Regions from separate parts of the Lysinibacillus sp. NPDC058147 genome, predicted to be linked through region 2. Evidence: a T-box and tRNA genes for the amino acid it is inferred to sense, from the RefSeq annotation. Region 2 holds a T-box; the other holds one or more tRNA genes.
What was found. A T-box is a leader RNA that pairs with one kind of tRNA and senses whether it is charged. The one in region 2 lies ahead of leuS (leucine--tRNA ligase), so its partner is inferred to be a tRNA-Leu.
Positions count from the first base shown of each region.

Region 1: it has a tRNA-Leu gene. The T-box ahead of leuS (leucine--tRNA ligase) is inferred to sense a tRNA for this amino acid. The anticodon was not compared.

Region 1 is NZ_JBHVUJ010000005.1:32-7,002, reverse strand. It holds gene ACFVT8_RS15515 (DUF8202 domain-containing protein) at 1-501, opposite strand, end outside; partial or broken gene ACFVT8_RS15510 (alpha/beta hydrolase) at 898-1,086, shown strand; gene ACFVT8_RS15505 (RNA polymerase sigma factor) at 1,510-2,001, shown strand; gene ACFVT8_RS15500 (hypothetical protein) at 1,988-2,515, shown strand; gene ACFVT8_RS15495 (TetR/AcrR family transcriptional regulator) at 2,731-3,309, opposite strand; gene ACFVT8_RS15490 (MFS transporter) at 3,557-4,750, shown strand; tRNA gene ACFVT8_RS15485 (tRNA-Leu) at 5,190-5,270, opposite strand; tRNA gene ACFVT8_RS15480 (tRNA-Cys) at 5,318-5,391, opposite strand; tRNA gene ACFVT8_RS15475 (tRNA-Gly) at 5,400-5,474, opposite strand; tRNA gene ACFVT8_RS15470 (tRNA-Gln) at 5,481-5,555, opposite strand; tRNA gene ACFVT8_RS15465 (tRNA-His) at 5,560-5,635, opposite strand; tRNA gene ACFVT8_RS15460 (tRNA-His) at 5,671-5,746, opposite strand; tRNA gene ACFVT8_RS15455 (tRNA-Trp) at 5,759-5,832, opposite strand; tRNA gene ACFVT8_RS15450 (tRNA-Tyr) at 5,846-5,929, opposite strand; tRNA gene ACFVT8_RS15445 (tRNA-Thr) at 5,940-6,015, opposite strand; tRNA gene ACFVT8_RS15440 (tRNA-Phe) at 6,025-6,100, opposite strand; tRNA gene ACFVT8_RS15435 (tRNA-Asp) at 6,116-6,191, opposite strand; tRNA gene ACFVT8_RS15430 (tRNA-Met) at 6,196-6,270, opposite strand; tRNA gene ACFVT8_RS15425 (tRNA-Val) at 6,296-6,371, opposite strand; tRNA gene ACFVT8_RS15420 (tRNA-Glu) at 6,386-6,460, opposite strand; tRNA gene ACFVT8_RS15415 (tRNA-Ser) at 6,491-6,582, opposite strand; tRNA gene ACFVT8_RS15410 (tRNA-Asn) at 6,588-6,664, opposite strand; rRNA gene rrf (5S ribosomal RNA) at 6,681-6,796, opposite strand; partial or broken rRNA gene ACFVT8_RS15400 (23S ribosomal RNA) at 6,914-6,971, opposite strand, start outside.
Region 2 is NZ_JBHVUJ010000001.1:39,692-46,662, forward strand. It holds gene dhaK (dihydroxyacetone kinase subunit DhaK) at 287-2,038, shown strand; T-box leader at 2,126-2,337, shown strand; gene leuS (leucine--tRNA ligase) at 2,428-4,845, shown strand; gene ACFVT8_RS00195 (permease) at 5,201-6,463, opposite strand; gene ACFVT8_RS00200 (response regulator transcription factor) at 6,468-6,971, opposite strand, start outside.

The DNA.
Region 1 (6,971 bases), on a different contig from region 2:
TGTACTATACTGTAACATCCCCATCATTTGACCAGATGCTGGATTTCCCCATGAAATAATGTAATGATTACCTGTTGGAGTATTTGTTGCTGCTACTGCCACAATTGTTCGAGGCTCTTTTCCTGTAGGAAGCTTTGCTACATCCAAATTGAGATACTTATTATTAAACTCCAACGTCGGATTAAAATTCACATTATATTGTGCATCATTTCTATATGTTGGTTGGAAAGTTGCTGTACTCTGTGTAGCATCATTTGCTAGGCTACTTTGATCCTTCCATTCAGATACAAGCTCTCCACTTTCAGTACTAATTCCTTTATCTGGTCGAAGCCATAAAGCTGCACCATCTACACCTGCTGGGGATGATATTGGCGTATCATTTATTGCTGCTTTTGCCTCTTGTGGAACACCAACAAATGAGATACTACTTGCGATTAGTACTGTGGCAAGAAAAGTGTTGAGAGAGCGTTTCCACCATTTTTGTTGTTTTTTTGTTTGCATGTTTGTTCCTCCAATCTTTTTAAAAACTTTATAGATTTTTTGTAATGGTTTTACTCATCTCCCTCTTTATTTACAAATGCTTTTTTTTTCATTAGTAATCTGGTCTTTTTTCGACAGATTTCTAGATATTTAAATATAAACGAGAGATATATACAAAACATTTACAAGTTCAGCCCTGACTTTGCGGGTTACCCCTTATCTTTTTCAGTCTAAGTTCTATTACAGAATTTAATTAATCCGCTAAGTAGATTTGTTTTACTAGGAAACTCACCACGATTTTATGTTTCTATCTAATCATATTCCAGACTTTCCAATCTACATACTTGATACCGCCTTTTACATTTCCATAAGGCTTTACTACATTTAGGCTTCCTAACATCTGAATCATTTTTTACTGAAACTGATGTACTTCGTGACGAGGGAGAAGCATATGCCAATAAACTTCGTGAAGCAGGTATTCCGGTCACTGCAGTACGTTTCCAAGGTATCATTCACAATTTCGTGATGCTCAACGCCTTAGCCAAAACTGAAGCTGCACGTGGAGCAATTGATCTTGCCACAACTTGGTTAAGTAAAGGGTTTTAATTAATCTATTGTTTCGTATATAGAGACTACTGCAAATAAATAAAAAACAAGTAGATCCACTCAAATAATTGACTATTTGAGTGGATCGTATATTTATCCAATAACTTATCGCAAATATATACCCTTCTGTAGTCACATAACTTGCTTCCCAATCGGCAAAACCATCTATAATTAAAACCAATAATATTTGGTCCTTTTATTTCTTAATTTTAATTGCATCCACAAACAACTTTTCGTCCTGTGTTGCTTCTATTGTGCAATCTTTAACTCCATAACATGTTACATTATAGAACTTGAGAATTTTGCTTGTTCCTTTTTAGACAACTTGTGAACTCAGCTTAAAATAATATTTTAAAGAAATTCTATTCTCAATGAAAAATAAAGGCGCCCTCAGTTGTATTTAAAGTGAAAGGAGATGGTGGGGTGCATCATTCTCTAGAAGTTCATGATGCTTTGCAACGGATACTGGAGTTATATTCCCAGAGTCTGATAAAAGTGGCGTTCGCATATCTAAAAAATGTAGCGGATGCTGAAGAGGTTACACAAGAGGTATTTTTAACTTATTTGCAGAATTCCCCTGTATTCAACAACACTGAACATGAAAAAGCTTGGCTCATACGCACAACCATTAACAAAAGCAAAAACATGTTGAAAACCGGTTGGTTCCGCAGCAGAAATCCAATTCCTGAGAACTTAAGCTACCTCCCTAAGGAAGAGAATGAGTTATTACAGGCAGTATTAGCTCTGGATAAAAAATATCGAATTCCCATCCATCTGCACTATTATGAGGGATATACGATCCAAGAAATTGCAGAGATCCTGCAGGCAAAGCCAGCAACAGTGGGTACTTGGCTTGCGCGTGGACGCCTTCTTTTAAAAGAAAAGATTGGAGGGCTTGAGAATGAGGAAATCTAGCTATAAATCGGCGATAGATAAGGTGAAGATGAACGATAGATTCAAAGAAGAAACTTATAAAAAACTTATTCAATCAACACCAATTAAGGAGGAAACTAAAATGAATAAAAGTAGCATGAAATTATCCTTAAAAAACTTGGGCCTGATAGCCACAGTCTGTACAGTATTGACAGGTTCATACACGATGATACAGCACTCGAAGACCGACACGCAAAGTACTTCAGTAGATACGAACAGACCGCAAATCACAGCCAAAGCAGCTGTGAATATCGAGGGAACGATTACTGAGGTTAGTACAAACGGTAAAAGCTTTAAGATCGGCAATTTATGGGTAACGGTAACAAACAAAACCCAGCTAGGGATCAATGGCCCAACTGCAGCGAAACCATCAGAAGAACTGTTGCAAAAAGAATTTAAAGTAGGAAACTTCATTTCTGGTTACACATCTCAAGATGTTAGTACTGGAAAAGTCACTGCCGACGTAATCTACAACAATATGGCTCCTGTAGAATAAATAATATTTATTCATAATGAATTAGAAAATGGGATTCTCAAGAAACGAACACATATTTAATTACACAATTATATTCAGCGGACAAAATTAAAAAAATTGCCCGCTGAATGCGATTTATAAGCCTGCTAAGAATAGTATTCAGCAAAGTTACATCATTTTTAAAAAATCTTTCTAGAATGCTAAATAAGATGATTCGGTTAAACCTATTTTTACAACTAGGAAGAACGAATTCCATCAAAAGCGTTTAATATTAATTGTTGTACATATGATTCATCTAACGTTTCGCCTGTCACCAGTAATCGATAGAAGATTGGACCGTAAATTAAATCAATACATATATCAATGTCGATACTTTTTTTCAATTCACCACGTTGAATTCCTTTTTCCAAAAGACTCCTTGCTTCAAGTCGGCGGGGATGGAAATATCGAGTACGATAGGCATCTGCCAATCCTGAATCAAACTGTCCTTCACCCAATAACTGCGTAATTATGGTTCCCTCCCGGCTTGTCAAAAACTTGGTTAAATTTGTAGCGTGAATTAGAATATCATTGTACGCCGAACCAGTATCAGGCACAGGCAATCTTTCAGAGGCAGCATAAAGGAAACCATCCATCACTACTGCAGCCTTGTTTGGCCACCATTTATAAATAGTTGCTTTGCTAACTTGGGCATATTCTGCGATTTTATCAACTGTGACAGCCTGAAACCCATTTTCCAACAATAAATCATAAGATGCGGAAAGGATTGAATTTTGTGCTTCTAAATTACGTGGTCTGCCTCTTTTTCCATTCATCATAAATACCACCTTTCTTCCGAAATTAATAAACTGTATGTTCAGTATATCAATTAAATAAAAAAACAGAAAGTTGAAATTGCCTATTTACAAAACTATACGTTCAGTATATTATGTGGTTAATGATTTTATATACTAAACGTTCAGTATTTTAAAATAAAAATAATTAACTAACTTAAGGAGGGAAACTACACAACGTATTTTTAACAGTAAAGCATTATATTTCACATACAAGGAGTTGTACAAAATGACTGATATAAAGAAACAAACAATCGAAAAAAATATTCCTTCTTGGTTAACTATTCTTTTGGCTGCCGCATGCGGTATCATTGTAGCTAATTTATATTACGCGCAGCCCTTAGTTGGGATAATTAGCTCATCAATTGGATTGTCAGCAAACAGTTCTGGCTTAATCGTTACGTTAACGCAAATTGGTTACGTTGTCGGTTTGCTATTTATCGTGCCTTTAGGAGATATTCTTGAAAATCGGAAGCTAATTGTCTCATCTTTACTTATGACGGCAGTTGCCCTTGCAATCACAGCAATGACGAAACAAATTTTGCTGTTCTTAGTCGCTTTGTTTGTCATAGGTTTAGGTTCGGTAGCTACGCAAGTACTCGTACCTTTTGCATCATATCTTGCATCCGATTCTTCACGTGGCCGTGTTGTCGGCAATGTCATGAGCGGTTTGTTACTTGGAATCATGCTCTCACGTCCTTTGTCGAGCTTAGTTGCTGAGTTTCTTGACTGGCATGCCATATTCATTTTGTCTGCAATAACTATAATGGTTTTGGCTATTGTACTTTCGAAGGTGTTACCTAGAAGAAAACCTTCAACCGACACACACTATATAGCTCTACTCGGTTCTATGTGGCATTTGTTACGAACAACCCCAATTTTACGCCGTCGAGCTGCATATCATGCAGGTGTGTTTGCATCTTTTAGTTTATTTTGGACAACAGTTCCACAACTGTTAACTAGCCCTGCCTTTCATTTTTCTCAGAAAGACGTTGCGTTATTCGCGCTTGTTGGAGTCGCTGGTGCAGTAGCCGCGCCTATTGCAGGACGAATTGCTGATCGTGGCATGACTAGACCTGCAACAGGGATAGCACTTTTTATTGTTGTCATTTCTCTTTTATTGCCGCTTATTATCCATACTAGTTCACCTATTGGAATTGCTGTTCTCGTAGTTTCATCCTTATTGTTAGATGCTGGAGTATCCGCAAATCTTGTGCTCAGCCAACGTGCGCTTTTCTCGTTGAGTCCCGAAGTTCGTAGTCGTCTAAATGGACTATTCATGGCAATTTTCTTTTTTGGTGGTGCGATTGGGTCAGCAATCGGAGGATGGGCCTATGCAATTGGAGGATGGAATACTACATTATGGATTGGAATAATTCCTCCTATACTTTCCATATTTTACTTTACCACAGAAAAGAAGTAATTCTAAGATAGTTTTAAAGAACCTTTATCATTACTTAAACAAAAGAAGCGAATGTGGAATTACTATCTTCCACATTCGCTTTATTCTTAATCACATCGTCCTAACATGCTCAAGCTAAATTGGAATTAGATCCAGAGGCAAAAAATATCTGCACATAATTCCTGCGTAACGTGTGCATAATAATATATCACTTTTATGCATATGCGTTTTTTATATTTAATACAATTAATAATCGATACTCATAAGGGATTTGAGAACAATTTGTATAAAATTTATATGACTTACTGCTAAAGAAAGCAGTATTATCAAGGTTTCTTCTTGTGTAAAATGAATTCAATTCTTATCGTTTTCTTTAAAACGAAAAAAGCCCATAAACCTTGATATACAAGGTTTATGGGCTTTCAAGTATTTCTTATCTTGACTAAGAAACTTCTAATGATACCGGTGGTCGGGGTCGAACCGACACTCCAAAGGAACACGATTTTGAGTCGTGCGCGTCTGCCAATTCCGCCACACCGGCATAATGGAGATAAAAAAAATCGGATAAACCGATTAAGTAATAAATTATGGAGGCGGCAACCGGATTTGAACCGGTGATAAAGGTGTTGCAGACCTGTGCCTTACCACTTGGCTATGCCGCCATAATATTTGGAGCGGAAGACGAGGTTCGAACTCGCGACCCCCACCTTGGCAAGGTGGTGTTCTACCACTGAACTACTTCCGCAAAAAATGGCTGGGGTACTAGGATTCGAACCTAGGCATGACGGAATCAAAATCCGTTGCCTTACCGCTTGGCTATACCCCAACAATGGGGCGACTGAAGGGAATCGAACCCTCGAATGCCGGAACCACAATCCGGTGCGTTAACCACTTCGCCACAATCGCCATTGTTATATTGTATTTATTAATTTTATTGAAAATGGGGCGACTGATGGGAATCGAACCCACGAATGCCGGAACCACAATCCGGTGCGTTAACCACTTCGCCACAATCGCCATAAAATTAATTGGCAGGGGCAGTAGGAATCGAACCCACACCAAAGGTTTTGGAGACCTCTATTCTACCGTTGAACTATGCCCCTATTAAATAAAAACTGGTGGAGGGGGACGGATTCGAACCGCCGAACCCTAAGGAGCGGATTTACAGTCCGCCGCGTTTAGCCACTTCGCTACCCCTCCGGAAAAGCCATGGTGCCGGCGATAGGAGTCGAACCCACGACCTACTGATTACAAGTCAGTTGCTCTACCAACTGAGCTACACCGGCAAAAAAATATGGTGGGTCAGGACGGAATCGAACCGCCGACACTTAGAGCTTCAATCTAATGCTCTACCAACTGAGCTACTGACCCATATTTTTTAAAAAATGGCGGTCCCGACCGGGATCGAACCGGCGATCTCCTGCGTGACAGGCAGGCATGTTAACCGCTACACCACGGGACCATTTTGGTTGCGGGGGCCGGATTTGAACCAACGACCTTCGGGTTATGAGCCCGACGAGCTACCACTGCTCCACCCCGCGATAATAAGGTAATTTATTTAAATAATGGTGGAGGATGACGGGCTCGAACCGCCGACCCTCTGCTTGTAAGGCAGATGCTCTCCCAGCTGAGCTAATCCTCCATCTGGGTATTAAATGGTGACCCCTACGGGATTCGAACCCGTGTTACCGCCGTGAAAGGGCGGTGTCTTAACCACTTGACCAAGGGGCCTTCGTTTGGAATGAAAAATCCTTAAAGTGCTGGCGGAGAGTAAGGGATTTGAACCCTTGAGACAGTGTTAACCGCCTACACGATTTCCAATCGTGCTCCTTCGGCCACTCGGACAACTCTCCAAGAATGGCTCCGAAGGCAGGACTCGAACCTGCGACAACCTGATTAACAGTCAGGTGCTACTACCAACTGAGCTACTTCGGAATAATTTTATCATATAGCCTAGCGACGTCCTACTCTCACAGGGGGAAGCCCCCAACTACCATTGGCGCTAAAGAGCTTAACTTCCGTGTTCGGTATGGGAACGGGTGTGACCTCTTTGCCATCATCACTAGACTATTTTGAAAGACAATATTTATTATAACATATTTCACAATGAAGTTCAAGTATCTTTTTAATAGTTTTTGTTCTTTCAAAACTGGATAAACGGTTCATTGAATGTTTCAAACTTTTTTGGTTAAGTCCTCGATCGATTAGTATTCGTCAGCTCCATGTGTCACCACACTTCCAC
Region 2 (6,971 bases):
AGAGATTACTATAATCATCCCTACAACTTTATTCGTTCTTATTTCCAGCAGTGAGATGAGTGTCTTTAGACAAATCGTTCATTCTGTCATAAAAAGATTTCATTTTACTATAGTTAATAAGAATACGCTTTCAACTTCTTTCAGTGGGTGGCCAAACATCCGCAGGAGCATAATTGATATATAGCATAATTCAGAAGGGTATGATTATGACAGAAATCGCCCTATGAATTAATATAATCATGAAAGTGTGTTATGAATGTACAAACCTTACAGGGGAGGATTAAAGATGAAAAAAATTATGAATCAACCTGAAACACTCGTTATGGAAATGTGCAATGGGATGGTTATGGCTCATCCGGAACTTGAGTTGTTAAAAAAATATAAAGTAATTAAGAAAAAAGAAATGAATGAAAATAAGGTAACTTTAATTAGCGGTGGCGGTAGTGGACATGAACCAGCACATGCGGGATTAGTAGGAAAAGGAATGCTGGATGCTGCCGTATGTGGTGATGTCTTTGCTTCTCCTTCACAAATACAGGTATATCAAGCAATTAAAGCAACAGCTAGCAAAAAAGGTACACTGCTCATTATTAAAAATTACAGCGGAGATATTATGAACTTTAAAAATGGTGCTCACTTAGCTACTGAGGATGGCATTCAAGTAGAGTACGTCCGCGTAGATGATGATATTGCAGTAGAGGATAGTCTTTATACTGTGGGACGCCGCGGCGTTGCGGGAGTTGTGTTAGTGCATAAAATCGCTGGTGCGGCAGCAGAAGAAGGAATGGATTTACTGCAGGTTAAAGCTGTAGCGGAAAAAGCAGCGGCAAATGTTCGAACAATTGGTCTAGCACTAACTTCCTGCACGGTTCCAGCCAGTGGATCACCGACTTTCAAATTGGATGAAGATGAGATGGAGTATGGTGTCGGTATTCATGGAGAACCAGGAAGAAAACGCGAAAAAATGATGACTGCAGATGAATTAGCCTTCCGTATGACAAATGATCTTATGAAAGATTTAGAACTAGATGAAGATGCTGAAATTGCTGTCCTAGTAAATGGTTTTGGTGGTACACCGCTTCAAGAACTGTATCTGTTTAACAATGCGGTGACTAGAGAGTTGAGTAAAAGTAATATACGAATCAATAGAACGTTTGTCGGCAATTACATGACAAGTATTGATATGGCAGGGATTTCTCTAACGGTAATGAAACTAGATAATGAACTGAAAACATTACTATCGAAAGAATGTAATACACCTGCATTTAAGGTAGAGGGACCAGTTGATAGTGTAGAATATGTAGATATTAATGACCACGTAGAAAAGAAACAAGTTTTCTTTGAGACAGAAACAGTGGAAGAATACGGTATCATCAACGGTGAGGTAATCACATTAAATAATATAATTTATCTTGTAGATAAAATGAGCGAGATTATTATTAAGAACGAAGTACCTTTCTGCGAATTAGATACACATGCAGGTGATGGCGATTTCGGAATGAGCGTTGCTAAAGGATTTAAGCAATTAAAACGAGAGTGGAGCTCAATTTTAGGTCATGAACATTTAAATATTGGGACATTTCTTGGTGCGTGTTCTATGGTAATTATGGAGCATTGCGGAGGCGCTTCTGGCCCCATTTGGGGAGGGGCTTTCCGAGCTGCGGGTAAAGCTGTAGAAGGAAAAATGGAATTAACGGTCGGAGAGTTTGCTGAAATGTTACAAGCTGCGCTTAAAGGCATACAGTCTATCGGTGAGCGCTCTTTCGGAAGAGGGGCAGAGGTAGGCGATAAAACGCTTGTAGATGCGCTTGTACCTTGTGTAAATGTTTGGACAGAAAGTGCTGCGGCTGGTGCGGATGTTAAAACTGCCTTTGGAAAAGGGGCAGAGGCTGCTGTTAAAGGAGCAGAATATACAAAAGAAATCGTTGCACGAATGGGGCGCGCTGGTACAGTTGGTGAAAGAAGCCTAGGTTATCCGGATGCTGGTGCTTATGCGTTAGGGGTTATTTTTACGGAGCTTTCTCGTAGTTTAAAATAGCTGGGGTTTGAATTGTTCAATAATGGGTAGGATGTAAACAAAGTCTTGTGCTTTTCAGTACTTTCCATTAGAATAAATGCAATACTTGTAAAGACAATGATGAGGAATAGTAAATTTGTGGTTCTTTTTAGAGAGCTAGCGGTTGGTGGGAGCTAGTAAGAAAGCAAATTGAACTCGCCTTCTGAGTCTGCCCGCGTGAGATAGCGCGTGCCGTTCCTTCCGCGTTAAGGAAGCAAGAGCCGAGTGTAATCACTAATGTGGGTGGTACCGCGGGAGATACGAATTCTCTCGTCCCTTTCTGACAAAGAAAGGGGCGAGTTTTTTTATTTTTTAAATATTTTGTCAATTCTTTAAGTGAAAAGTATGACGCATTCAAAGGAGGAAAAATAATGAGTTTTAATCATCAACAAATTGAAAAAAAGTGGCAGCAATATTGGGCTGATAACAAAACTTTCAAAACTGAAAATGAAACTGAAAAACCAAAATTTTATGCATTAGATATGTTCCCGTACCCATCTGGTGCAGGTCTTCACGTAGGACATCCAGAGGGCTATACAGCAACAGATATCCTTTCACGCTTCAAGCGCATGCAAGGCTATAACGTCCTACATCCAATGGGCTGGGACGCATTCGGTTTACCAGCAGAACAATATGCACTTGATACAGGAAATGACCCAGCAGAATTCACAGCGAAAAATATTGCGACATTCAAGCGTCAAATCCAAGAGCTAGGCTTTAGCTATGATTGGGATCGTGAAATTAACACAACAGATCCAGACTATTATAAATGGACACAATGGATCTTTATCCAACTTTATAAAAAAGGCTTAGCTTATGTAGATGAAGTAGCTGTAAACTGGTGCCCTGCACTAGGAACAGTACTTGCAAACGAAGAAGTTATTGATGGAAAATCAGAGCGTGGTGGTCACCCTGTAGAACGTCGTCCGATGAAGCAATGGATGCTTAAAATTACTGCCTATGCTGATCGTTTAATCGACGACTTAGAGGAAGTTGATTGGCCAGAGTCTATTAAAGATATGCAGCGTAACTGGATTGGTCGTTCAGAAGGTGCAGAAGTAACATTTGATATCGATGGAACAGATGAAAACTTCACAGTATTTACAACTCGTCCTGATACATTATTTGGTGCTACATACTGTGTTCTTGCACCTGAGCATCAATTGGTGGAGCAAATTACAACTGCTGAACAACGTCAAGCTGTTGAAGCTTATTTAGATAAAGTAAAAATGAAATCTGATCTAGAGCGTACAGATCTAGCGAAAGAAAAAACAGGCGTATTCACAGGTGCCTATGCAGTGAATCCAATTAACGGTAAGAAAATGCCGATTTGGATTGCAGACTACGTATTAGTATCATATGGTACTGGTGCAATCATGGCGGTTCCAGCACATGATGAGCGTGACTATGAATTTGCAACAGAATTTGGTTTAGAAATTATCCCTGTTCTTGAAGGTGGAGACATTAGTAAAGAAGCATTTACAGGAGATGGTAAGCACATTAACTCTGACTTCCTTGATGGCTTAAACAAAGAAGACGGTATTGCTAAAGCAATTAAATGGCTTGAGGAAAAAGGCGTAGGAGAGAAGAAAATCTCGTACCGTCTTCGCGATTGGTTATTCTCTCGTCAGCGTTACTGGGGTGAGCCAATCCCTATGATTCATTGGGAAGATGGTACAACGACACCAGTACCGGAATCAGAATTACCATTAATGCTACCAAAAACAGATAATATTCGTCCTTCAGGCACTGGTGAATCGCCATTAGCGAATATTTCTGAGTGGGTAAATGTTGTTGATCCTGAAACTGGCAAAAAAGGTCGTCGCGAAACGAACACAATGCCACAGTGGGCAGGTTCTAGCTGGTACTTCATACGTTATATTGACCCAACAAATAAAGAAGCAATTGCAGACCCTGAGTTACTGAAACGCTGGTTACCAGTTGATATTTATATCGGTGGAGCAGAGCATGCGGTATTACACTTACTATACGCTCGCTTCTGGCACAAAGTATTATACGATTTAGGTGTTGTACACACGAAAGAGCCATTCCATAAATTATTTAACCAAGGGATGATTCTTGGTGAAGGTAATGAAAAAATGTCTAAATCAAAAGGTAATGTCGTTAACCCTGATGAAATCATTTCTTCGCATGGTGCGGATACTTTACGTCTATATGAAATGTTTATGGGTCCACTTGAAGCATCTGTTGCATGGTCAACAAATGGCTTAGACGGGGCACGTCGCTTCTTAGATCGAATTTGGCGTCTATTTGTCAATGAAGAAGATGGTACAATCGCGGCGAAAATTCTAGCTTCTGATGACAAAACTCTTGAAAAATCATATCATCAAACTGTGAAAAAAGTGACAGAGGATTACGAAGGTATTCGCTTCAATACGGCTATTTCACAAATGATGGTATTCATCAATGATTGCTACAAAGCGGATGTTATTCCAACAGCTTACGCTGAAGGCTTTGTGAAGATGCTAGCTCCAATGGTTCCACACGTTGCTGAAGAGTTATGGCAGATATTAGGTCATGGCGAAACACTTTCATACGCGCAATGGCCAACATATGACGAGTCTAAACTTGTTGATGATGAAGTGGAAGTCGCAGTTCAAGTTGCCGGTAAAGTACGTGCAAAAATCATCGTAGCGAAAGATGCTTCAAAAGAGGAAATCGAAAAAGTAGCACTTGCAGATGAAAAAGTACAAGAATACATGGCAGGCAAAAACTTAGTAAAAATTATTGTCATTCCAGGCAAGCTTGTTAATATCGTAGTTAAATAAATGAAGGAAACAACTAACTACATGCTTGTATAAAAGTTAAGATTACCTGCTACAGCACTGGGGAGTCTTAACCGAAGCATTTTTAATGGTTGGATCATTTCATTAATAATAAGATAAAGGCAGAATCAAATTTTGATTCTGTCTTTTTTTACATTTTATCGATCTTAATAAGTCGGAATAGTGGGGGGGGAGAGAATTTGACTACTATTTATATTGTTAAACATGGGGAAACGAACGGAATGAGCTTGGGAAATGGCAAGGGAAAATACAGGTATTCATCACCCCGAATATTAGCCATTTTTAACGACAATAAGAAACCTGAGCCCGAAACTGTAAATGGGCTCAGGCTTTTTAATTATTTGAATTGACTACTCTCTACATTTTCGGCCTGAAGCATGAATTGATAGATGCAAGAAATTATAAAGCTAACAGCTAATCCATATAACACGTTGAAGAATAAACTAACTATAACTCCTGTTATGATAGAGATCAAAATAACAAGCCAGCTATGTTTATGGATACTTCTATTCGTAAATAAAAGTATAATCGTAAAAGGCAACATGGAAATGTGAAGAAAGGCAAATGTATAAATAACTCCTAATATAGTTAAATCTATGGATATAAATAAGGAAAACAACATAACGATTAAAGCTATTAAATAATAATAATAACGTCTTCTAGTGGTGAAAAATCGTTTTGTTGCACGCATTTCTACAAGTAAGGTTGTCGCAATTGCCAGTAATATGATGACAAGAAAAGCAAACATAAGAAAACCTGGTTGCACCTCATATAAAAATGTAAGGATTAAAATTTGAAATTGCCCATAAGCCCCGCTGTATAAAGCAATCATTAATATCGCAGTAAAAGACAATGATAATAATGCAAAAATAACGCCTGATGAGAATAAGCTACGGCGTACTTTTTTAGGTTTGATAAAGGCTATTAGATACCAAGTTGATTTATCAAATAGCACTCGTCCTAAAACGGCTAATTGAATAATGATATAGAATAGGAGGATTTCGCTATTTTTAAAGTAAAATAAATAAGGATGATATAACCGAATTCCTTCATATACTTGGCTTGCACCGTTTAGAACAAAATAATAAATAGGGATAAAGATTAGTAACGAAAAAAGGGCAATGATAAATAAAATTTCTAACCATAGTATCCCCTTCACGGACATTAATCGATCAAGAAGTAACATAGCTATCAAAAATAGTAGAATTGTAATTGGCACCGGTATATTTAACATAATTTCTGATAAAACGCTAATACTTATAATCTGAATAAGCCAAAGTTCAATGCCTGTAAAGAGATAGAATAAGTGAATAACTCTTAAATTCATGCCACTTAATTTTTGCTGCATGGTAAAGATTAAAAAGCTTTGTTTGTGCTGGCTTCGCGTGTAGTCACTCTTATTTAAAAAAGATCCAAGAATAATAAACGAAATGGCCGTTGCTAATGTATAACAAATGCCCGCCATAAAGCCATACGAAATAAGTGCAGATGGAGAGGATAACAATAAATTTCCATCAATCCATCTGGTTAAAATAGTAATGACGCCTGCTGCTGTGCTTAAACTTGCAAATGGTACTAACGTTGAAAATTTTCTTAACATAGGATCAATTGCCTTTACTCATCTTTGATAATTTATACTGACGTGGTGACTGATTGTACTTTTTCTTAAAAGCTACACTAAAATAGTGTTGGCTATTAAATCCACAGCTCTCGGCAATAGCAGACATGCTTGCGTCCAGATTTTCATTCATTTTCTTGATGGCCATCTCTAAGCGGAAATTATTAATATATTCATTGATACCAATGGACTGCTCTTCTAAAAATTTGCGACTTAAATAGCTAGGGTTCAAATGTATCTTTTCAGCGATGATATTTAAACTAAGTTTTTCATGATAGTTTTCATGAATATAGGAAAGTGCACTTTGAATAGCATCATGGTTAGAACTCCACACTTTGTATTTCTCTACAATATCATTTAACTCACTAGCAATGACAGGCTTTGTAAGATAATCTTTAACTCCGATACGTAATGCTTGTTGGGCATATTCGAAGGTTTGATAAGCTGTCACCATAATAATGTCTAATTCATAAAGTTCTTTTAGTTCTTT